One region of the Pseudoalteromonas sp. APC 3694 genome, then DNA from elsewhere that is predicted to be linked to it. Evidence: predicted binding sites of a transcription regulator. Region 1 holds the regulator's gene; each other region holds the start of a gene.
What was found. Region 1 encodes LexA, which represses DNA repair genes until DNA is damaged. Its sites were predicted from a motif close to TACTGTATNNNNATACAGTA; they were not measured.

Region 1 (8,408 bases):
TGTAGGTAGTGATTTAACCGAGGTAGATGATGCTAAACGGCAAGCTTTTATTGATAACCACCAAGACGGCAGTGAAATTGGGAATGTGGATACGTGCCGACTAAGAGCGTTTACCCGTGAAGAAGTTGCAGCTAAAGAAGACTCCCTCGATTTAGCATGGATACGTGATGACAGTATCGAAGATGCAGCTAACCTGCCAGAGCCAGATGTATTGATCAACGAAGCCATTGAAGAACTAGCGGCAGCAATTACTGACCTAAAATCTATTTTAGTGGAATTAGATGCAGCGGTAGATACTGAAGAGGTTTTAGTATGAGTCAGTTACCTAAAAACTGGAAACCTATTCAATTAAAAAACTTACTCTCCTTTGTATTAGGTGGCGATTGGGGTAAAGATCCTGATTATCAGGATGATGATTTTGATACTGTTTTTTGTATCCGAGGAACAGAGTTTAAGAACTGGTCTAGAGAAAAAGGTATAACCAGCGTAGAGCGTAAAGTAAAAAAAACTAGTGCTCAAAAGAGAGAGCTTCAGCTTGGCGATATTTTGATAGAAATATCAGGCGGTGGCCCAGATCAACCAGTTGGAAGAACTGTATTAATCGATGAGGATGCCCTAAAACATAGCCCAGATTACCCAAAAGTTTGTACCAATTTTATACGATTAGCTAGGCCAAATGACACGATAGATTCAAGATACCTCAATTATTATTTAAGAAGTTTTTATGCTTCTGGCGAAGTAGTTAATTACCAAGGTGGAAGTAATAACCTACGTAATTTGAAGTTCAAAGAATATGAAACTATCAAGGTGCCTGTTGCACCACGATCAGAACAAAAGGATATAGCAGATAAGCTGGATTCAGTATTAGCCAAAGTTGAAACAGCGCAAGCACGTCTCGATAAAATCCCAACCATTTTAAAGCACTTCCGCCAATCCGTCCTTACAGCAGCCACCTCAGGTGAACTCACCAAAGACTGGCGTGAAGGAAAAAGATTTTGTTTTGACGAAGTATCATTAAAAGAAGTTACAGGTATAGATATTGGACACGCATTCAAAAGTAAAGAGTTCGAAAGTGATGGAGTTAGGTTACTTAGAGGACAAAATATTGAACCCGGATCTTTAAGGTGGTCTGAAACTAAATACTTTCCAGAAGAGAAATTGGAAAAATATGCTCATTTATTTATAAATAAAGGGGATATTATTTTAGCTATGGATCGGCCAATTGTTAGCGCAGGTTTAAAGTTAGCTAAAGCCAAAGCTAGTGACCTACCATGTGTTTTAGTGCAGCGAGTCGCTAGGTTTAAACCTAGCAGCAAGATATTAAATGACTTTTTGTACTACTCCCTTTTAGCTCCAAGTTTTAGTAATTATTTACTGCCAAATCAGACTGGTAGTGACATACCACATATTAGTGGAAAACAAATATTAGAATACAAGATAAAGTTACCAAAAACAGAGGAACAAATTGAAATAGCTAGGCGACTAGAAGAATTCATGATTTACGCTGCTGCAATTGAAAAGCAATACAGAGCAGCAAAGCTTCGTGTCGATAAAGTGACTCAATCAATACTAGCAAGAGCATTTAGCGGAAAGTTATTTTCACCTATATCTGAAGATGAAAGAGAAGAAGTTGAAGTACAAGCGCAGAATTCAAAGTCAAAGCAGACAAAGACTGAAAGAACAGAAATAGCTCAGGAAAATACGAAAGCCCAAGCTGACAAAATTGCGTATAACCTTAGATCAAAAATCAAAGTAGATTCCACTCCCATTATTGAGGATAACCCAGAACAAACTGGCGAAGTCTTCACGCTTCTAAAAAGTAAAAGCAAAGGCATATCTGCTCAGGCATTATTTGATGAGTTATCTGACAATACTTTCAGCGCTATTGATGATCTTTTCAGTGAGTTAAAAAAGCTTATTGAACAAAAAATGGTTATTCAAGCTGGTGAAGGTGACAACAGTACTTTTAAGGTGACTAACAAGTGAAGGTAGATTTTTTAAAAATCAGGGATGGCTTTAAAAATATCCACAACTTAGCAATAGATTTTGACGATAAAGAGCTATTAACGGTTCTTATCGGTAGAAACGGCTCAGGAAAATCGAATGTTATTGAAGCCTTAGTTCGTATTTTCAGGGCATTAGATCTTGGAGAAGAACTAGCGCCTTTTAGCTATAAATTAATCTATTCATTAGGCGCTAATAATGAAAAGCGCATTGAAGTTGATGCCTCACCAGATTATGGCACTACTCCTCATCAACAACACAAAATAAAGGTTTCGATTAAGCAAGCAGATAATAGCTATTCGAAACTTGAAACAGTGGCTCTGTCAAAGGTCAAGCGAGATAAAAATGGGGCTTCCGAGTACTTACCTCAACACCTTTTCGCTTATTACTCGGGGCCAAGTGATAGGTTAGAAGATTTGTTTAAAACACATAGAAACAAGTTTTATCATAAGCTTTTGTATAACAAAGTAAAAATTGAAGATGAAGTTCGCCCTTTATTTTATGCAAAACCCTATCACAGTCAGTATGTATTGCTTGCATTCTTCTTAAACCAACAGCAGCGTGTTGGCCGTGAATTCTTAGCTGAACAATTGGGTATAAAAGATTTTCATTCTGTTCATTTTGTATTTCGCAGGCCTGAATGGGGGAAAAATAATAAGAGAGATATCTTTTGGGGCGCTCGTGGCGTAGTTCGTGACTTTTTAGACAGGTTACTTCCTTATAGTTATGGACCAGTAAAGTCGACAAGAGAAGAAGCAACATCGTTAACAGGTAAAGGCGTTGCAAATGAATTCGTACATTTGTTTTTACCCGATATATACGGTTTAAAAAAAGTAGCTAAAGGCCTAAAGCCGAAAGACTTTTTTAAAATGCTAGAAAGTACATTACTTTCTGAGCTTATTGATAGCGTAAATATCAAAGTTAAATTACATAACGATGAAATTGTCAGCTTTAGTGAATTAAGTGAAGGTGAGCAACAGTTATTAACCGTATTAGGTCTTTTAGAATTTACTGTTGAAGATGATTCATTGTTTTTATTGGATGAACCAGATACTCACTTAAATCCAGCATGGGCGGCCAAGTATCATACTTTTCTTAAACGCTTTATACCGAATCAAAAATTCTGCCATATCTTAATGGTAACCCATCACCCACTAGCGATTGCTGAATTAGATAAAAAGCAAATACAAGTAATACGTAATAATACCGATGGCTTGTCGATAGCTGAAGTACCTGCTGAAAGCCCAATAGGAATGGGCGTTAATGGCATACTAACCAGTGACATGTTTGGTATGGCAACAACGCTAGATAGACACACAAGCGGTGTTATTGAGAAACGTAGAACGTTACTTGAAAAAGAGACTTTAAGTGAAAATGAAACCAAAGAATTAAGAAAACTAAATGGTTCGTTAGAGCGGTTAGGATACGGCTATACCCACCCAGATGAAGATTATAGGCAGTTCCTTATCGCTAGAAAAAGAGCAATGGACGATTTAGACTCGAAAGGTATAGATGATACGCAGTATCGTTTGAATATTATTGAAAATATATTAAAGACAAAAGGACTGGCTTAATTGCGACATATAGACATTAATTTAATTGATGCATGCAAACCTGTTAACTGGGATGTGGATGCTAGACAATGGTTAACTGAAGTTAGGAATGCACAGGACAAGTCAGCAGAATTTACGCGGCTTGGTAGTAAATGGTCACCATTTAAGGACAACTTTATTAATCAATTTGGTGATAAATGTTGGTATTCAGAAGTACCAAGGATTAACACTGATTTCAATGTTGATCACTTTCGCCCCAAGGGTGCTGTGAAGAAAGCCAAAAAGACTTATGCCATGAGAGTGGTAGGTGGACAATCACAAAAACATTCTGGCTATTGGTGGTTAGCATTCGAGCCAAAAAATTATCGATATTCATGTCAATACGCCAATCAACCAAGAGATAATGGTGGAAAACATGATTACTTCCCACTTCAAGATGAAAGCACCAGAGTATGGAGTCAATGTTCGCTAACAAACCATAATGCTGAAGTTCCTGTTCTTATCGATCCATGCGTACTTGCCGATGTTCAATTATTCTCATTTGAAAAATCTCCCGGTATGGCACACTCAAGATTCGACCAAGCAACTGATAAAACAAAATACGAAAGAGTACGGACGAGCGCCAAATGCTATAACCTAAATCACAAAACGGTGAAAGGTAAACGACTAGAAGTAATCACATCTGTTCAGCAAGACTTAAAGCTACTAGAAAGCATTCATGGATTACCGCAGGCGAGTAAACAAGCTATGCAGGTCCATGTAAACAACGCTGAAAATAGACTGGTTGATGCTTGTGATAGAAAATCCCCATTTTCAGCCGCCGCAGTAGCTTTTGTTAAGCCTAAAAAAGTAGAGCCTTGGTTGGCTAATATTTTAAATAGGTTAGATCTCAGTGATTGAGATCTAATAACAGGAAATAAAGAACCCAATTTTTAGCCTTGTTTGATTTAATGCTTAGTTTAAGTTGTGCGCGCCTTACTGCATTTGAGAATTGTAACTTAGCAAAAAGAATGATTAATAACTGTGTGAAGCTGGCGTCAACCAAGAGATTCACCCATTTGGAAAAAAATTCACTGAATCTGAAACCTACAACGGCATATAAGGCATTAATTTATATTTGCGATTTTTAAATAACTGTATATACTCACAGTTAATTGTACTGTATGGAAAACCAGTTGTATGCGACCATTAACGAAACGCCAAGCGCAAATACTCGAACTCATTAAAGTGTTTATTAAAGACACTGGTATGCCTCCTACACGTGCCGAAATTGCACAAACACTGGGTTTTAAAAGTGCAAATGCTGCAGAAGAACACTTAAAAGCATTGGCCAAAAAAGGTGTTATTAAAATGAAGCCAGGCGCGAGTCGCGGAATTCAGCTTGTTGAAGAAGAGGAGCCAGAGCAGTTAGGCTTACCTTTAATTGGCAGGGTGGCTGCCGGTGAGCCAATATTGGCGCAACAGCATGTAGAAAGCCACTGTAAAATTGACCCTTTAATGTTTAAACCTGCGGCCGATTTTTTATTGCGTGTTAACGGTATGAGTATGAAAGACATTGGTATTATGGATGGTGATTTACTTGCTGTGCATAAAACCCAAGTTGCCGAAAATGGACAAGTTATTGTTGCCCGTGTTGACGACGATGTAACCGTGAAGCGTTTAGAAAAAGCGGGCAGAAAAGTACTCTTACATGCTGAAAATGATGAGTTTTCAGCTATTGAGGTTGATTTAGAAAATGAGTCGTTCAATATTGAAGGCTTAGCGGTAGGTGTTATTCGTAACGCTGACTGGATGTAGTATTAAAGCATAATTTAGCGCTTAATGGTGATTAGGCGCTGGGTTTGTTAGCAGCACAATGTCTAACTTATCAAATGTATGACTATATGTTGTTAAGTGCTCCCCCTATCATAAATAAAATCACTAAATACTTTATAAATAAACAAATTTACTCTGCTTTTTTAAGTTAACAATTTTTTATATTTCTATCCTGTAATTTCAATACACCCCTTACTAAACCTGACTCTTAGATTAATTGCCTGACTAGTTGCTATTTTTTTAGCTGCGCATTTTAAAAAATTCACCTTGTCTATTTTTCATACTCACCTTGCTTATTGTTTATTTTTTAACTAGTTATTAAAGAGCTGGAATAAAAATAACTCACAGCTTAGTCGTTTTGAGAACACACATTTACTAAATCCAGCACCCTTATAAAAAATAAAAATAACGAATAGGCGTTTAAGCCGTATGCCTCTTCGCTTTGCGTCAGCAATAGCATCAAAGGAGCCGTCACATGGGTAAGCTGAGTTCTTCCTTGTGGCTTATATTGTTTGTTTTTTCGCAGAATGTGCTTGCTAATAGCCAATATAATATGCGTAAAGGCGTAACCGATATAAGTAATAATGTATACCAACTGCACATGACTATTTTTTTAATATGTTGTGTGATTGGGGTGATCGTGTTTGCCATTATGTTTTGGGCACTCATTCATCATCGCAAATCTAAAGGGGCTGTCCCTGCCCAATTCCATGAAAGCACCAAAGTAGAAATACTGTGGACTGCGATCCCTTTTGTCATCTTAATTGTTATGGCCATTCCTGCGACTAAAACTTTAATTGCCATGGAGGATGCCAGCAAAGCTGATCTCACCATTAAAATTACAGGCTCACAGTGGAAGTGGCATTACGAATATATGGGAGAGGACGTTGAGTTTTATTCCATGCTAGCTACCCCTCAAAATGAAATAACTAATCTTGCTGATAAAAACCCGAATTATTTACTCGAGGTCGATAAACCGCTGGTACTACCAATTAATCAAAAAGTACGTTTTTTAATGACTTCAGATGATGTTATTCACTCATGGTGGATGCCTGACTTTGCCGTTAAAAAAGATGCAAACCCTGGGTTTATTAACGAAACATGGACCAATATTAATGAGGTTGGTACTTACCGTGGGCAGTGTGCAGAGCTTTGCGGTAAAGATCATGGTTTTATGCCTGTTGTAGTAGAAGCTAAAACAGAAGAAGACTTCAAAACGTGGTTAGCAGAGGCTAAACAAGCCAAGCAAAAAGCAGCTGAAGCAGACGCTGCGTTATTAGACCAAGTTGTACCAAAAGAAGAGCTGATGGCGCTTGGTGAGCAGGTTTATATGGCGAGCTGCGCGGCGTGCCATCAGCCAACAGGATTAGGCTTGCCGGGTGTTTTTCCGGCTCTTAAAGGCAGCCCAATAGTCATAGGTGATATCAAAGGGCATATAGATATTTTGCTCCACGGTAAACCGGGTACGGCTATGCAGTCTTTCGCAAAGCAATTATCAATCAAGCAAATAGCAGCTGTTATTACCTATAAACGCAACGCGTGGGGTAATGACACTGGTGATGTAATTCAACCGAGCGAGATACAAGCGGCACTGGATGCTGATGGGGAGGCTAAATAATGAGTAGCATTGCAGAACAACCTAATACCAATGAGGCTCATCATGCCCATCAACCTGCCACAGGCTTTAAGCGCTGGTTATTTACAACCAACCATAAAGATATAGGTAGCTTATATTTAATTTTTTCACTCACCATGTTTTTGATTGGTGGAGCAATGGCCATGGTTATTCGGGCTGAGTTATTTCAGCCGGGTTTACAATTGGTTGATCCTCACTTTTTTAATCAAATGACCACAGTGCACGGTTTAATCATGGTGTTTGGTGCAGTAATGCCTGCATTTACTGGATTGGCAAACTGGATGATTCCGTTAATGATTGGTGCGCCAGATATGGCATTACCGAGAATGAACAACTGGAGCTTCTGGATTTTACCATTTGCGTTTTTGATTTTGTTAGCGTCATTGTTTATGCCTGGTGGCGGTCCTGCATTTGGTTGGACCTTTTACGCGCCGCTTTCCACCACTTATAGTAACGACAACACAGCAATGTTTGTATTTGCTGTGCATATTATGGGTATTAGTTCGATTATGGGGGCCATTAATGTGGTGGTCACCATAGTAAATATGCGTGCTCCGGGTATGACGTGGATGAAGCTGCCGTTATTTGTGTGGACATGGTTGATCACGGCGTTTTTACTTATTGCAGTTATGCCGGTACTTGCTGGTGCAGTTACTATGGTGCTCACCGATAAATACTTCGCGACCAGTTTCTTTGATGCCGCTGGTGGTGGCGATCCGGTGATGTTCCAACATATTTTTTGGTTTTTTGGTCACCCTGAAGTTTATATTATGATTTTGCCTGCCTTTGGCATTATTTCTACGATTGTTCCCACCTTTTCACGTAAAAAACTATTTGGTTATGCCTCTATGGTGTATGCCACCTCCTCCATTGCCTTGTTGAGCTTTATTGTGTGGGCGCATCATATGTTTACCACTGGTATGCCCGTGGCGGGTGAGTTGTTTTTTATGTACGCGACTATGCTGATATCGGTACCTACCGGCGTAAAAGTATTTAACTGGGTAGCGACTATGTGGCGCGGGTCTATTAGCTTTGAAGTGCCAATGCTGTTTAGTATCGCATTTATTGTGTTGTTTACTTTAGGTGGTTTTTCGGGGTTGATGCTAGCGATTACACCTGCCGATTTCCAATATCATGATACCTATTTTGTGGTTGCACACTTTCATTATGTACTCGTAACGGGCGCGGTGTTTTCTATTATGGCGGGGGCTTATTATTGGCTGCCAAAATGGACCGGAAACATGTTCAATATTACCTTAGCAAAATGGCATTTTTGGTTGTCGTTAATAAGTGTAAATGTGCTGTTTTTCCCAATGCATTTTGTTGGGTTAGCCGGTATGCCACGCCGTATTCCAGATTATGCGCTACAGTTTGCTGATTTTAACGCCATTATTAGTATA
Region 2 (8,408 bases), on a different contig from region 1:
ACATTTAACCATAGTTGTCTCACTGCACAAATATCGTTAAGCTATAGGCCCGTTCCTTGCTCGAAACAACGCCTTGGAGCATTTGCATTGACTCGTTTTGGGGCAGAAACAAGTTGATCATGAATGACTGCTCATGGCACTGAGCCGAACTTCGGCAAAGAGCGATTAGCGGACGTTGGACATAACTTTTGCGCAAGTCCGCTTCAGACAAGGGGCGAACGTTCTACGCCCAAAGCAGCGACAGCGTTAGCTGTCCGACTGACTTTGTTTGTTAGCCTCGAATTGCTTCAATGCCTCCGCTGCAGGCCTGAAGTAGGCGTTTATATAAGATTGCAATTGGTAACCACTAATCTTCCCCTCAAATAACTGCCTTTTTTCTTTTAAACGGAGTCAAGCTTTCAGAGAGTTAATTGTTTTAATATTCTCACTTCGTTTCGATGTATAGGGCGGTATAGAGTATGTACCCACAACATGTGCTACTAAATCACTCACCCCCTCAGAGTACAGAGAAACCTCCCCAACCACGAGAGTACGGCCGACTTTTATCAGAGAACATTCCGCAATGATTCGCTCATTTGCCGATGGCTTACGTAAGAAGTTGATGTTAAGGCTAGTTGTTACTGCCAATGGCACGATGCCAATTTTACCAAGTATCGCCACATAAAGTGCCACATCAGCCACACTCATTAAAACAGGCCCCGAAACCGTTCCGCCAGGACGTAATTCATCCTGACCTACATGATGAGATACAGTCGCTCTACCGTTGCTCACTGCTTCCACAACGCATTTACTTTGTGGAAACTCCGATTTCATGAAAGCGATAACTTCTTCTTTTGTAGCTGTCATTGAGACTCCTTAAATATTTATTCACGTTTATATGCACCTGGTGAAGCGTTGCTCCAAGACTTCTACACCCCATTTTGAGCCTAGTTTCTCTTCCACCAATGCAAAGCCCTGACTTTCGTAAAGATATCGAGCTGCATTAAGCCCTGAGAAAGTCCATAAGTTGATTTGGACGAAACCCTGAGCATCGGCAAAAGCTAATGCAGAATTGAGAAGCTGTTTACCTAGTCCGAAACCTCTCAAAGAGTCGTCCGCAATGAACCATCGTAAATGTGCTCGATTATGCCCAAGATCTTCACCATCAATGGCAACAGATGGATTTTATCGTCCCGTTTGATCGTCCAAATCTCATTGCTTGGGTTATCTAGCCTTCCAATAAATTCCGCCATGCTACTCGCCACTGAACATGCAAATTCCCGACCAAAATCAGCCACTGTCGTGTAATAATGGGCATGCATCTCCGTAACACGTGCAATCAACCGGCTTACGAGTACCTATAGTGGCGATCACTGCAAATGCTTATGAAGAAGATAAGCAGCGCTGTTTAATTGTTGGTATGGATGACTTTATAGCCAAACCCTTTAATAGCGATGATTTATATACAGTGATTGGTAATATACTCAGTTGAGCAGCAGCTGAAGAGCACACAGCATAGATCACGGTTAGCATGCTAAGTGGCCGAGGCGTGCTCGGCAATTCATATTATACTTTTTTGGTCAGCCACATACCGCCAAGTACTGAAGCAAAAAATAACCAAAACTCTGTTTTAAGTGATACCAGTTGTACAAGCCCGGGGCCCGGGCACACGCCGCTTAAGCCCCAACCTAAACCAAATAAAATAGAGCCAGTAATTAACCGCGTATCGACCTTTTTTAAATCGCTAAGGCTTAGTTTGTCGGTAAACACCGGCGTGCCTTTTTTAGTGAGCCAAAACCATGCGCCCATCATAATGGTCATTGCAACAGCCATAACAATAATTAAGCTACCGTCCCATTGCTGATTAAAAGTGAGAAAGTTAAGCACTTTATCTGGGTTGGTCATGCCACTAATAATTAGTCCCAAACCAAATACAAACCCTAAAATAAGCGTAATAATTGCGTGCATGATTTACCCTACTAAATTAGCGGTGATAATGGCGATTGCCATAAACGTACAGGTTGATACCCATGAACGAGCCGAAAAGCGCGACATACCACACACGCCGTGACCACTGGTGCAGCCATTCGCTAACGTGGTTCCCGCACCGACCAAAAGCCCTGCAATAATAATCATCCAAGGGGATAAGCTTAATTCACCTACTAACAGCTCAGGGGCAAATAATTGTATAAATACACCTGCTAGTAATAACCCCATCATAAAACAAAGTTTCCAACGAGAAGCTGCTGCCAGTGGATTAAAAATTGATTTTATAAGCCCTGAAATTCCCGCTACTTTACCAAATAAAACCAGTAATAACGCGCAGGCTAGACCAATTAAACCACCGCCAATAGCCCCAGATAGTGGTGTGAATTCGGTTGTCATCGTTTAAATCCTCCAAGCAAGGGATACACCCAATCCTGATTGTTCCATTGAAATTGATAGTTGTTGATTAGGCGCTAAATAGTTTGCACCTGTTACATTTTTAGAAGGTGAATAAAAAGCCATTGCGTTAAATTGCACCGCGTCACTAAGTGCATGACTAATGCCTGCTGTAAAATGCCATTCTTGTACACCGGGCGCTAAAATATTAAATAAAATGTCAGATGATGGAATGGGTTGCTCGGTATAAGAAGCACCAAACCTAATTTTTTGTTGCTCAGTGCGTTGCCATTGATAACCCAGTTTATAAATACTCATATCGTGCCAACCAAAGCCTGCTCCGGCTTCAGCCCCTAGTGGCGCTGACATTAAATTAGTAATAGGGTTGGCGATACTTTTTACTTCACTGTAATTTATTTTTTGCCAATCAAACACCACTTGGTGCGATGGTAAAAACTGCCAAGCGGTACCGAGCTGAATAGAGCTTGGTAAATCAAACCCGCCTTGCTTTGCAAACAGGCCGCTGTAACGGTCAAATTTATCCATAGACACTGATGAACGGTAACTGGCGCCCCAGCTAAATGACGAATTAATAATGTGGCTGATCCCAAGTTGTATTCCAATGCCTGTGCTGGTATCAACGCCATTATTAGACAGCGCCTCTGGTGCTTGCGAAAAAGCGGCAAAATTTGCCAAACCTTGTGCTTCAAATTGTTGCACTACATAAATAGCAGATACACCTAGGCGTATTTGCTCATTTAATTGATAGCTCATGGTTGGGCTGACAAATAACTGTTTTAAGTCAACACCGGTGGTACCGTCATAAAATGTGCCTTGAGGAGCTGAATCAGCCACATATTCTGTGTTCATTCCGCCGTTACCGTAAACTAATAGGCCAATATTAATGCGCTCATTTAGTTGATGGCCAATAGCAAATTCGGGAATTGCAAATAAGCTGTTATCACTCTTTTTGGTGGTTGCGTCCAAATACAGTGCATTGGGAAAGTATTCATCGACCTTTGCAGCGGTGTAGTTACGCTTAGGAGCAAATAATTCTATACCTACCGACATTTGCGTGCCATTAGCTGAAAAAGTAGCCGGGTTATTTGCACCCTTTTTATATTCCAAAAAAGAACTTTAAAAGATTATATATACTAAAAAAGCATATTGTTTGTGGATGAGGAACAGGTAAATGAAAGGGCTTACAAAGGAGGGTTAAATACGCTGGAGTAAAACAGCATTATTAAGCGCTATTTTACTCCAGCCAAGTGATTACATTGACTCTAATTTCATACCGCGTGTTTCTTTAATGTATTTAACCACAAAGAACACACTAATAAACGCTGAGAGAGTGTAAAAGCCATAGGCGCCTGCTAAACCAATACTACCTAGCATGATAGGGAAGGTCATAGTAATAGCAAAGTTAGCTATCCACTGCGCACTAGCTGCAACCGCAAGGGCTGCTCCGCGAATGCGATTATTAAACATTTCACCAAGCAGTACCCACACAATTGGGCCCCAGCTTAAACCAAAAAATACCACAAACAGGTTAGCCATTATTAAAGCAAAGGTACCCATATTTTCGCTAAGTGCTAACTTGCCCGCTTCATCAAGGCCTGCACTGCCAAAGGTGTAGGTAAGTGCACTTAAACTAATAAACATACCTATGCTACCTACCAATAATAGTGGCTTACGACCTACTTTATCGACTAAAGCAATAGCTATAAAGGTCGATAAAATATTAGTGGTACCCGCAAGCACGTTTATAAACAGTGATTGTGATTCATCAAAACCAGCGGCTTGCCAAAGTTCTGAACCGTAATAAAATACCACGTTAATACCAACAAATTGTTGGAAAACTGATAAAGCTACACCCACCCAAACAATAGGGTGTACTTTTTTACTGCCATCAATATATAAGTCGCGAATACTTGGTTTTTTATCACTTTTCAGAGACTGCTTTACGTCACTGATTTGCGCATCAGCATCGTCATTTGAGATTTTATTAAATACAGTTTTAGCGTGTTTAAGCTTGCCTTGTGCGACTAAGTAACGCGGTGACTCAGGAATAAAAAGTACGCCAATCAAAAATAAGCCTGCAGGAACCAGTTCAGCCCAAAACATCCAGCGCCATGCAGCTAAGTCTAACAGTAAAATACCCTCGGCACCGCCTGCGGCATTAGCAATTAGGTAGTTACTTAAAAAGGCTGCAAATAAGCCAAGAACAATAGCAAGCTGCTGCAGTGTTGCTAAACGGCCGCGTAAGCTGGCAGGTGCTACTTCTGCAATATAAGCCGGCGCTAAAACAGATGCCGCACCGATACCTAATCCACCAAATAAGCGGTAAAAAATAAACTCAGCTGAGCTATCAGCAATACCAGAGCCAAATGCACTGATAGCAAATATAAGTGCAGTGACAATCATAATAGCGCGACGGCCAAATTTGTCAGCTAATGGGCCAGCAGCTAAAGCACCCAGCGCACAACCAAGTAAAACAGAGGCAACATTAAACCCTGTTGCTACACTGCTTGAGTTAAATGTATTACCTAATGCCGATACAGTGCCATTTATAACGCCTGAATCAAAACCAAATAAAAAGCCACCAATGGCGGCAACAGCCGATATAAAAATAACGTATAAAAGTGAGCACTTTGTCTGTGCGCTTTGCTCACCTTTAGTTGCATGCTGTGTTGTCATGTTGTTCAATCCTAATTTTTATTATGTGTAATGAAGTTAAAGTACCACTAATAATTTGCGGGCAACCTTAGCACAGAGTAATCACGCTAAAAAAGATATTTCAATAGTAATACGTATGCATAAATAAATTAATTGAGTTGCGCGAGGGTCTGTTTATCTTTTGAGATTGAAGTTTCAGCAGTATGTTTGGTTTTTAAGAAAAATAGATCTTTTGCCATGTGAATGCCCGTAAATAGGTACTAACGCTTCGTTAATGTTAAACACGCACTGCTTGAAGGGTTCTGCTATCTACACAGGTGAAGATAAGGGCCAGGGTATAAAAAGGGTGCTCGGTTTTAACTTAGTTTATTAAGTAACAAACCTCGCTAAAATTAAAGCGCCCGAGATTGAATCAATTTAAATTCTAAAAGGCTATTAACTCCTAATTGGGTTGCTAAAAGCGCTCAAATAATTATACTGTTTTTATATACAGTACTGGCGGTTTTTATGAAAAAAGAGTTACCAGCAAAATATTATTTGGCACATTTTAAAGAGCTAATAGGCTTTGTAAGCGATAAATGTATGCATTTACTTGAGCAAAAGCACATTACATTTATTAATAAAATAAACACCCTCGACGAGCAAAGCCAATGCATGCTAGCACGTATTTATTCTCGTAAACCTTATTTAGTGCAAACTCAGTCATTAAATTATGAAGAGATTATTTCGCCTTATCAGTCACTTTTTAATTTAAAAACAGCTGGGTTAATCTGTGAACCCTCACAAGCAGACGCTAAGCAACTGCTTAGCCATCTAACAAAGCCGGCCTTAATTGAGTTGTTAGCTCAACAAGAGCTGCCACCACTATTTAAAAAAAGTGCTGCTAAAAGTTGTTTAGTTGAAGTCGCTATTTCATTTTTTGAATCTAAGCCAGAGCGTCTTTCGCATTTGTATAATCAGTACGTGATCAATAATAGAGATGAGTGTTACCAGTATTTTGAGTTTTTGTATATTGGCAGGCTCAGTGCCGGTGATGTTAATCATCAAAACCGGTTTGTACTAAGAGATTTAGGGGTAACCCCTGTTAGGCAAGGGCATAATGAAAGTTTGTCTCGCTTTGACTCAATTGAGGAAGCGCAATCTAACTATGTGTTAAACCGTTTTCGGTTAGCCGTTAAAAACGCGAAAGATGACAATGAAAATGAGACGTTAGCAAAACAGTTAATAAATGAATTAGCAGTAGGGGTTGTAGCTCGAGAGCTAAAGAATAAGTTATTGATCATACTTTATAAGCAACTAAAAACAACTAACCCTGTATTAGCGTTTGATGTACTTAATGCCTGCGAGGATGATGCGCACGCCCTAGAAATTCAAATAAGAGAGCAATACCGTTTAGGCAATAAAGAATGGGTAAAGGCGCAACTTGAGAAAATTATAGAAAATCCGCTCACCGATGAGTTACTGTACTTTGCGGATGACTTTTTAATGCGCAAATTTAACAAGCAAACACGCTCACGGCTTAGTGAAATGTTAGCCAGTACACGCTGTATTATAGAAGTTGATGAGCTCTATCGTGGCGATGTTGAGTTAGGTGTAAGTGATCACTACACTCGCCAAGGTAAACACGTTTTTTATACCGAGAATACCTTGTGGCAAAGCTTATTTGCGCTGGTTTTTTGGCAGGAACTTTTTATTGAAACTCCGACACCCCCCTGCAATGAGTTTGATATTTACCCGCAAGCCTTAAAAACAGATACATTTTATTTAAATCAATCCTCGCAAGTAGAGGCGCGGCTGGCTGCGTGTAATAGTACCCAAAAATTGCTGCGTTTAGTGTGTAACCATTCAGCGAAGTATTATGATCAATCAAATGGCTTATTTAGATGGCACAAAGATGTATTAAAGCCATTAGAGATGCTTATTTTAAACAGCCCGATAAATGCGCTATTAAGCCATTTAAAAAACATGGCAAAAAACTACCGACAATTAAAAGATGGTTACCCCGATTTAATGATTGTTGATAACAGCGCAGTTCATTTTGAGGAGGTAAAAGCCCCCGGAGACAAGCTTAAAAGAAACCAGCTAGTGAGCATCGATAATTTAAAAAACATTGGTTTTAAAGTCAATATTGCCGCGGTGAAGTGGTATGTAGACCCTAACCGTATTTATAGTGTGGTAGATATTGAAACTACAGGAGGCCTCAAAGGCGGTAACCGCATTACCGAAATTGGTATTGTTAAAGTAAAGCAGGGCGAAATAGTTGATACATGGACCACATTGATAAACCCAGAGCGACCCATCCCGCGCTTTATTACCAAACTAACTGGTATTAACGATGCCATGGTAAGCAATGCGCCCATATTTAGCGAGATTGCAGCGCCGTTACTGAATCAATTATCAGGCAGTATTTTTGTGGCGCATAATGTTAATTTTGATTATGGCTTTATTAAAAAAGAGCTTGAGAGGATAGGGATTAATTTTAAAATGCCGAAACTGTGTACAGTCGTTGAATCACGCAAAGCATTTAAGGGATTAAAGTCATACTCACTCGGTAATTTATCGGCACACTTTAATTTAGACTTAACCAATCATCACCGTGCATTAGACGATGCCAAAGCGGCCGCGCAGTTATTATTACTGGTTCAGCAAACGGGCAGTCAGTGATAGATTTACGTCAGTTAAAAGTATTTTGCTTAAAGTGGTAAAGTGCCTTGTGTATAAATACAGGGTATTAAAAAATTAGGTTTATCTACTTTTAATAGGCGATTAAAACTGCGCTAATAAAATAATCGCTGTAAGCTTTGCAATCCCATGATAATGTTAAATTTATGCTAACATATTTTAGGGCGGGTGTTTTAAAAGTGGTATATGTTTCTGGGCAAAAACAATAATAAATTAAGGATAATAATGAATCATTGACAATTGAGTGCCACTTTGCTGGTATTGATGGCTTTAATAACTGGCTGTAATTCGTCACCAATAAGTCTTTACAGCGATAATACCATGAAGAAAAAAGAATATAATGGTGTTAAGGCATACAGAAAAGAGGAGTTTGAAGAGGCTTTTAACTATTTAGAAGAGCCCGCTGCATTGTGCTATAAAAGTGCACAATACACCCTAGCGTTTATGTTTTTAAAAGGGCAATATTTAGAGCAATCAATTAAGCTTGGTATGGGGTGGTTGGGTGTTGCTGCAGAAGCAGGCGTTGAAAATTGGTCACAACAATATGATACTTTTTATACTGCTGCGACAACACACGAGAAGCAAGAAATAGATGCAATTGTTGCCGTTTATATTGAGCAGTTTGGTGTTAAAGCTCAAAACATGACCTGCCGTAGGTCAACATCACCGAGACGAACATTCGGCGAAAT
Region 3 (8,408 bases), on a different contig from region 1:
GTGCTGTATATAATCATCGAGCCATTTGGCGCTATGCTCGGTGATTCGTCAAGGCGAGTTCGTGTTAAAACTTGAAACGCACCTGTAGCCAACTCTTTCTTAGCAAGATGATACTGTCCGTTAGTACGGTTTACCATCACTAATTCTTTTCCGTCTGGCGAAATAGAACCCGCTAGGTTCATGTCACCGTCAAAGGTTAATCTTTGCGTTCTGCCAGTTTTTAAATTTAACTTATAAATCTGAGCATTACCACCCCTTTCCGACGTAAATACTATATCTTCACCATTTGGGTACCACGAAGGTTCGGTATCTATACTACGATGGCGTGTTAATCGCGTCTCTTTACGTGTTAGTAAGTCTAATAAGTAAACCTCAGTTGCACCAGTTTTATCTTTTGACAGCACGAGCAGTAACTTTTTACCATCTGGCGAGAATTGCGGCGCGCCGTTAATTCCCTTGTAGCTGGTGATCAATTCGCGTTTACCCGTATAAATGTCTTGAATGTAAATTTGGCTCTGGCGATTTTCAAAGGTTACATACGCTAACTTAGTACCGTCAGGTGACCAAACCGGCGACATTAATGGCTCTTTTGAACGCAATAATACTTGTTCATTAAAACCATCGTAATCAGCAACGACTAACTGATAAGGCTTTTCTTCGGTATCACGTACAATAACATAGGCTATTTTTGTTAAAAACGCGCCTTTTTCGCCAGTTAGCTTTTCATAAATAACATCACTAATGCGGTGCGAGTATCGACGAAATCCAGTTTCACCAATTACGCTTTGACGTGCTTCTAAAATATGGTCTTGGCTTTGAACAAGCTTACCGTTGCTCATCATTTGTGTTTCACCGCCAGTAATTTGGCCGCGAATAACATCAACAAGCTCATAACGTACTAAGTAACGTCCGTTGGTTTGCTGTTCGACTTCACCCACTAAAACCGCTTCAACGCCTTTATTAACCCAAGCGCCGTAATCAATATCGCCGTCTTTATGTGGTTGTTGAGGCATTTGTGAAACGCTAACTGGCTTAAATTTGCCACTGCGCATTAAATCAGCAGCAATAACATCGCTAAGCTGCTCTGGAATAGGGCCAATACCTTGATATTTAAAAGGCACAATCGCAATCGGTCTTGCACCGTCTATACCTTCAGTAATAACAATTTCAAGTGCCGCGTGTGCAACACCCTGAAACCCTAATATTAAAACTAAACAGGCTATTTTAATTTTGTTAAACATGTCATCCCTTAAAACTCTGGCGCGATGGTTATATTAATATTCTTTAATTGTTCGAATACGTCTTTATCTTTCGATACCGGTAATGTGTCGGCCATGCGAACCGCTCTTAAAGCAGCTTCACACACTAACTTATCACCACCTAACGACTTAACCTGCGTAACCAAGCCATTAAACCCAAGACGGAGATTAATGCGGCATTGCTGGTTTTTCATTTTTTCATCAATTAATAAGTTTTGCTGAATACGCGCCATAATTAATGCACGGTATTTATCAACTTCACTCACTACTTGCTGTTGACGTATTTTATTGCGTGCAGCCTGCTCTTTGGCAAGTTGCTCTTGCAGTATTTGTTCTTGCAATGCTTGCTGACGTTTACGCTCAGCTTCTTCAGCACGTTTTTTACGCTCTTCTTCGGCTTTTTTAAGCGCGGCTTCTTCGGCTTTGCGTTTGTCGGCAGCCGCTTTAGCAGCATCTTCAGCCTCTTGCTTTTGCTTTTGCGCTTGTTTGGCTTTTGCTCGCTCACGTTGTTCTATTTCGCGGGCTTTTTTAGCTTGAGCTTCGGCTTCGGCTCTTTCTTTCTCTTTAGCTTTGCGCTGCTGCTCTAGCTTTTTAATGCGTCTTGCTTCAGATTCTCTTTGCTTACGTGCTTCTGCTGCGCGGCGCTCTAAATCACGAATGCGTTTATCTTCAGCGCGCTTTTTATCTTCTTCTTTTTTGCGTAACTCAGCAATTTTTTGCTCAACCTGCTGTTGATCCACGGTCACAGCAGACACCGCATTTTCTGGCTCAGGAATGGCGGCATTAAGCGTCACTTCCATTACTTTAGGTTTAGGTGGATGAATGTTTGCTGATGCATACAAAAATCCCCCTAATGCTAAATGCAGTATTACTGATTTGATTAACGACGTATTCATATGACTACTTGGTCCCCTCAAAGGATTCGGTCATTAAGCCTACCGATGGTACACCTGCATTCTTCAAAAAATCCATGAGCAGTAACACTTCTTGATACGACACTTTACCTGAGCCTTTAATCATTACTGGGGTATCAGGGTTTTTCATTAGTTGTAGTTTAATTACAGCGGCTACATCTAATGCTTCCATTGGCTCTTCCGGATCAGTACCTATACTTACATAATACTTACCTTGCGAATCAATAGAGGCAATAATGGGCGGCGTATCTTTGGTATCAACTAAGTCTGACTCTTCCATTTTTGGTAGGTCTACTTTTACGCCATGGGTTATTAATGGCGCAGTGGCCATAAATATAATAAGCAACACCAACATTACATCAATGTATGGTACTACATTAATTTCTGCGACTGGGCGACGCTTTTTACGCTGGTACATTCGCTTGAGCCTCTATTTGGGTAGCTGCTTGACGGTGTAAAATATTGGCAAATTCTTCCATAAAGTTAATGTAATGAGATTCTAACTTTTCAACTTTATTAGCAAATCGGTTATAGGCAATAACGGCAGGAATAGCCGCAAATAAACCCATTGCTGTTGCAATCAAAGCTTCTGCTATACCTGGTGCAACCATTTGTAAGGTTGCTTGTTTTACTTCACCTAAGGCAATAAAGGCATTCATAATACCCCATACTGTACCAAACAAACCTATGTAGGGGCTAATTGAGCCAACGGTTGCTAAAAACGATAAGCTTGATTCTAGTTTTTCTATTTCACGAGAAAGCGCAACCCGCATTGAACGATGCGTGCCTTCCATAACAATGCCTGCACTTTGAAAGGTATTTTTTTTGTGGCGTGCAAACTCTTTGAAACCTGAGGTGAATAACGCTTCAATACCCGTTGATTGACCACCGCGTGATGAAATTTCGTTATATAGCTTACTTAGGTCAACACCAGACCAAAAACGATGCTCAAATTTTTTGGCATTTGCTAAGGCGTCAGAGATGGCTTTTTTACGTTGAAAAATAATAGCCCACGACATAACCGACATAGCAACCAACGCTAGCATTACTAATTGCACAAGCAAACTGGCTTCTAGAATTAGATCTAAAAAATTAAGCCCTGATCCCACGTTAAACTCCTAAATAATTAAAAACATCAAATTGATTTATTTGAGTAAGGTAACTTTGTAACACATTAGCCACCATTAAAGTTCAGCTAGTGTATCTAGTGTATTTCCTGCTGACAACGATATTGCTGTGAATAGCCAACAAAAAACGTTAAAAAAATAATTTTACTACTTAACTCTTGTTTTACTGTATAAATAAATAACAACAAGACTATTTATAAGCCCGCTTAATTTCACTAAAGAGTCACAAAAATACGCTGTTTATTCAAAATTAATGCATAAGCACTCATAAACACTACACGCTTACCTTAACGTAATAGTAAAACTAATACCGAACGTTTATATGTTAATACACATAAACAAAGCATTTCATTAACTTATAGAATTAATGGTTAATTAACATGCAACATTAAGTAAAAACAGAAAACCCTGCTATTAGTTTTTTTAATCTGAAAATATAAATTTTCTAGTTTGAACAAATTCTGCCGCTTCGGTATTATTCTCCTATACCGAGCTAGCGCATTAAATGAAAGCTATTTCATTGAATCCAGTTCTTCGTAATATGATTTATTTCGTATTACTTTTTTACTTCTTGGGGTATGACCTCAACAAGTAAAACGTAGTTCCCTAGATTACTTCCTTAAACTTGTTGTTTGCCCGCATTATTTGCGGGCTTTTTTTTGCCCGCAATTTGTAAAATTAGTTACACTCGGGCTCAATACCGTTACTGCAGGCGCACAATAGCCTGATATGTCTTAACGCTCAGTGAATTATTGGCAAAGTAAAATACGTCTAAATTTAGCCTTTGCTTATACTAAAAAGCCACTGTCGTTAAAATGACAGTGGCTTTAGAAAGAGTCTCGTTATTCTGGTTATTTAATCTTTTTTAGGTAACAAGCCAAAATGGTGATACGCATTATCAGAGACAATTCGCCCTCGCGGCGTGCGCTGAATAAATCCTTGTTGAATTAAAAACGGTTCGATCACATCTTCTATGGTTTCTTTCTCTTCGCCTATTGCCGCGGCTAGGTTGTCAAGGCCAACAGGGCCACCCATAAACTTTTCGATGATGGCGAGTAAATATTTACGATCCATGTAATCAAAACCGCTTTTATCAACGTCAATCATGTCGAGGGCTTGTTGAGCTACCTCAGCATTAACCGTACCGTCTGACTTTACTTGGGTGTAATCGCGCACTCGACGCAATAATCGATTTGCAATACGTGGCGTGCCACGAGAACGTTTGGCTATTTCGGCGGCGCCATCGTCACACATTTCTAAACTAAGATAATGCGCTGAGCGCCCCACAATGTGCGATAAGTCTTCAACAGAATAAAATTCTAAACGCTGTACAATACCAAAGCGGTCACGCAGTGGAGAAGTTAATGACCCCGCACGGGTAGTTGCACCAATGAGTGTAAACGCGGGTAAATCAAGCTTAATAGAGCGTGCAGCAGGGCCCTCACCTATCATAATATCGAGCTGGTAATCTTCCATTGCCGGGTAGAGTATTTCTTCTACTTGCGGGCTCAAACGGTGAATTTCATCAATAAACAGTACATCACCTTCTTCAAGGTTAGTAAGCAATGCGGCTAAATCGCCCGCTTTTTCAAGCACAGGCCCAGAGGTGGTTTTAATATTTACGTTTAATTCGTTGGCTACAATATTGGCAAGCGTGGTTTTACCTAAGCCTGGCGGACCGAATATTAATAAATGATCCAACGCTTCGCTACGACTACGCGCGGCTTCAATAAATATTTCCATTTGTTGCTTAACATGCGGCTGACCACGATAATCGGCCAGTAACTTAGGCCTGATAGCACGGTCTATGGTATCTTCGTTGGTTTTTTCAGCAGCATCTATTAAGCGATCAGCTTCGATCATAATTTACTCACAGCATTGATTTCAAAGATTCTTTAATTAGAACCTCAGTCGACATATCGGGTTTGCTTATTGATTTTACTGCTTTTTGCGCTTGTGGCAATTTATAACCGAGCGCCACTAACGCCGAAACCGCATCATCGGCCGCATTATTGGCTATAGTTGCATCGCTCGCAGGCTCTATTACGGCGCTATCGCTAAATGGGGTAAATAAATCGTTGCCCCAATTTTTTAATCTGTCTTTCATTTCGAGCACTAAGCGCTCTGCGGTTTTTTTACCCACACCTGGCAATTTAACCAAAGCGGTAGCATCTTCATTATTTACGCAACTTACAAACTGCTGCGCCGACATGCCCGACAAAATAGCTAAGCCTAATTTAGGCCCTACGCCATTAGCTTTTAACAGCTCTCTAAATAACGCACGCTCGGTTTTATTATTAAAGCCAAACAATAACTGTGCGTCTTCGCGTACTACAAAGTGAGTGTACACAATGGCGTTGTCGCCTACTTTAGGCAAATCGTAAAAACAGGTCATTGGCATTTGTACTTCGTAGCCAACGCCGCTCACTTCTAATAGTATTTCTGGGGGCTGTTTTTCAACTAACACGCCGTTTAAGCGACCTATCATTGTTATTTCCTTAGACGTCCTCTAACGGTTTTGCTTGCGCTACCCGCTAGTTTTATTAAATTTTGTTCAGAGTGGGCATGGCAAATTGCAATTGCAAGCGCATCCGCCGCATCGGCTTGCGGCGTACCTGGCAGTTTAAGTATGTTTTTAACCATATGTTGAACTTGCGATTTATCTGCCCCACCGTTACCCACAACGGATTGCTTTATTTGCCGTGCTGAGTATTCAAAAACCGGTAAGTCGGCCATAGAGGCACCGACAATCGCAGCGCCACGAGCTTGGCCTAACTTTAAAGCAGAATCAGGGTTATGCGCCATAAATACTTTTTCTATAGCAAATGTTTCAGGCGAAAATTGCTCTATAAGCTGTGTAATGCCTTGGTAAATCATTTTAAGTCGGGTGGGAAAGTCATGATCGGCTAATTTAATACAGCCACTGCCTAAGTAAGTAAACTTAGCCCCTTGGTGCGCAACCACACCGTAACCCGTTAAACGCGAGCCCGGATCAATCCCTAAAATTATGGCCAAACAGCACTCTCATTATTGTTATTTATTAATAGTGCTAATAATGCCAGAGCACTGTATAAATTACCAGTACCAAGCAAAAACAAAAATGCCTACATAAAAAGTAGGCATTTAAACGCTATTTGGCTGAAAAGTTTACGCCAATGCGCGTACTAAGCCTTGGGTATTTTGTTTAAGCGTACGGGCAATCATAAAATAGCCTAACCCTGCTACAAACACGCCACCAGCAACGGGGCCAATAATCCAAATATTAGGATGCAGCTTACCCGCTAAATCAAACATTTGCTGCTGAACAATCAATAACGCAATATCGCTGAAAAATGCAGCCACCAGTCCGGCTAAACCGCCCAGTAATAAAAACTCATACAAGGTGGCATTTTTGATTAATCGGCTTTTAGCGCCCAAAGTACGCAGTATCACAATTTCTTGCATCCGCTCACCTAAGCTTGCTTGCACCTGCGATATAAGTACCAACGCGCCACACAACACCACAATAGCCAGTACAAAGCCAATAGCTAACGACACTTGCTCAATAGTCGATTGAATTTGTTTAACAAAGTTGTCTACATCAATCGCTGTAATCGTAGGATATGTACGTAATAACTGGCTAAAGTCGCGCTTTTGCTCAGGCTCAATACGTACTGATGAAATATACGTGGCCGGAAAGCTGCTCAACACATCAGGGCTTAAAATAATGAAAAAGTTAGGTTTAAGCGTGGCCCAATTAACTTTACGTACACTGGTAATTTTAGCGTCGAACGACTGCGCACCAATTAAAAACGTGAGGGTATCGCCCATTTTCACATCAAGGCGCTTCATCATCGACTCTTCAAGTGAGGCCTCAGCTACTGCGCCATCGCCAAACCACTGGCCATCGATAATGTCATTTTGTGAGGGGACTTCGTTAAGCCAAGTTAAGTTAAGCTCGCGGCCAATACCTGAGCGGGCTTCTTCGTCTTTTTTCTCGTTGTCTTGCAATGACACTTCACGTGCTACTGCTTCGCCATTTACTGCATTTACGCGGCCACGAATCGTTGGGTAAAACTCCGACACTTGAATGCCTTTTTGCGCTAAGTATTCATTTACCGGATCCAGCTCATTTTGCGTAATATTAACCAAAAAGGCATTAGGTGCATCGCTTGGTAACTGAGACTGCCAATCCGAAATAATGTCGTTTTTTAGCACAATTAAAAACAACAGTAATTTAATCGCTAGCGAAAAACTAATTAGCTGCACCGCATTAACGTTGGCGCGCTTTTGAATAGACGCAATAGCCAACGACCAGCTGTTACCTGGCTTTAAGCCAAGCTTTCGGCCCCCGCCAAATATTAATTTAGAAATTAAAAACAACACTAAAATAAGCGCAAGCGTTGAGGCAAATAAAATAAGGGTAATTTTAATATTGTTACTAAATAACCACATTAATAAAAATACCGTTAAGGCGCTAAGCCCTAAATGGATTTTACTTACCGCAAGGCGATCACCTAAATTACGGCGAAGCACTCTAAGTGGTGGAATATCAAATAAATCTAACAATGGCTTAATAGAGAACATAACCGCACAAATAACCCCGGTGCTAATGGCGACTAACCACGGTTTAAACCCTGCCATGGGCAGTTCGGTTCCCATGCTTTTTGCAAGGTAACCAGCTGCAACTTCTTGTAAGCCGTAACCAATAGCAAGGCCAACGACTACCGCCATAGTACACACCATTAATAAGTGCATAAGGTAAATTTTGCGGATCATATCGCGGCTGCCACCTAAGGTTTTCATCATCGCGACGGGGTCGTATTGACGCTCACAATAACGCTTGGCCGATACCGCAATAGCAACCGCGGCTAATATAATGCCCAGCAAACCGGCTAATAACAAAAAGCTTTCAGCTCTGTTTAAGCTATTTGAAATGGGCGATTGACGGTCTTTTACACCATACCAGTTTTGGTTTTCTTTAAGTTGCGGTTTTAACCAATCGTAAAAACTATTGATGTCGCTTTCATCACCTGCATACAACTGGCGGTAAAATACACGGCTACCGGGCTGTATTACTTCAGTTTTTGGTACATCATCAATATTAATAAGTACTCTGCGACTGCTAG

Region 2: a site for LexA is predicted at 5,513-5,532, ahead of QMA00_RS06280 (exonuclease domain-containing protein). Genes of this name have one in related genera too.
Region 3: a site for LexA is predicted at 6,365-6,384, ahead of ruvC (crossover junction endodeoxyribonuclease RuvC). Genes of this name have one in related genera too.

The regions. Positions count from the first base shown of each region.
Region 1 covers NZ_JASDDE010000031.1:32,735-41,142, reverse strand. Annotated here, with positions in the region: gene QMA00_RS11800 (N-6 DNA methylase) at 1-316, shown strand, start outside; gene QMA00_RS11795 (restriction endonuclease subunit S) at 313-1,986, shown strand; gene QMA00_RS11790 (AAA family ATPase) at 1,983-3,578, shown strand; gene QMA00_RS11785 (hypothetical protein) at 3,579-4,457, shown strand; gene lexA (transcriptional repressor LexA) at 4,737-5,354, shown strand; gene coxB (cytochrome c oxidase subunit II) at 5,848-6,990, shown strand; gene ctaD (cytochrome c oxidase subunit I) at 6,990-8,408, shown strand, end outside.
Region 2 covers NZ_JASDDE010000011.1:76,426-84,833, forward strand. Annotated here, with positions in the region: gene QMA00_RS06250 (PaaI family thioesterase) at 391-846, opposite strand; gene QMA00_RS18935 (GNAT family N-acetyltransferase) at 874-1,149, opposite strand; partial or broken gene QMA00_RS06255 (response regulator) at 1,322-1,471, shown strand; gene QMA00_RS06260 (DUF6691 family protein) at 1,546-1,947, opposite strand; gene QMA00_RS06265 (YeeE/YedE thiosulfate transporter family protein) at 1,951-2,364, opposite strand; gene QMA00_RS06270 (outer membrane protein transport protein) at 2,368-3,489, opposite strand; gene QMA00_RS06275 (sugar porter family MFS transporter) at 3,634-5,058, opposite strand; gene QMA00_RS06280 (exonuclease domain-containing protein) at 5,545-7,701, shown strand; gene QMA00_RS06285 (sel1 repeat family protein) at 7,984-8,408, shown strand, end outside.
Region 3 covers NZ_JASDDE010000005.1:76,455-84,862, forward strand. Annotated here, with positions in the region: gene tolB (Tol-Pal system beta propeller repeat protein TolB) at 1-1,241, opposite strand, end outside; gene tolA (cell envelope integrity protein TolA) at 1,250-2,155, opposite strand; gene tolR (protein TolR) at 2,160-2,591, opposite strand; gene tolQ (protein TolQ) at 2,578-3,282, opposite strand; gene ruvB (Holliday junction branch migration DNA helicase RuvB) at 4,156-5,163, opposite strand; gene ruvA (Holliday junction branch migration protein RuvA) at 5,171-5,788, opposite strand; gene ruvC (crossover junction endodeoxyribonuclease RuvC) at 5,791-6,315, opposite strand; gene QMA00_RS03355 (FtsX-like permease family protein) at 6,448-8,408, opposite strand, start outside.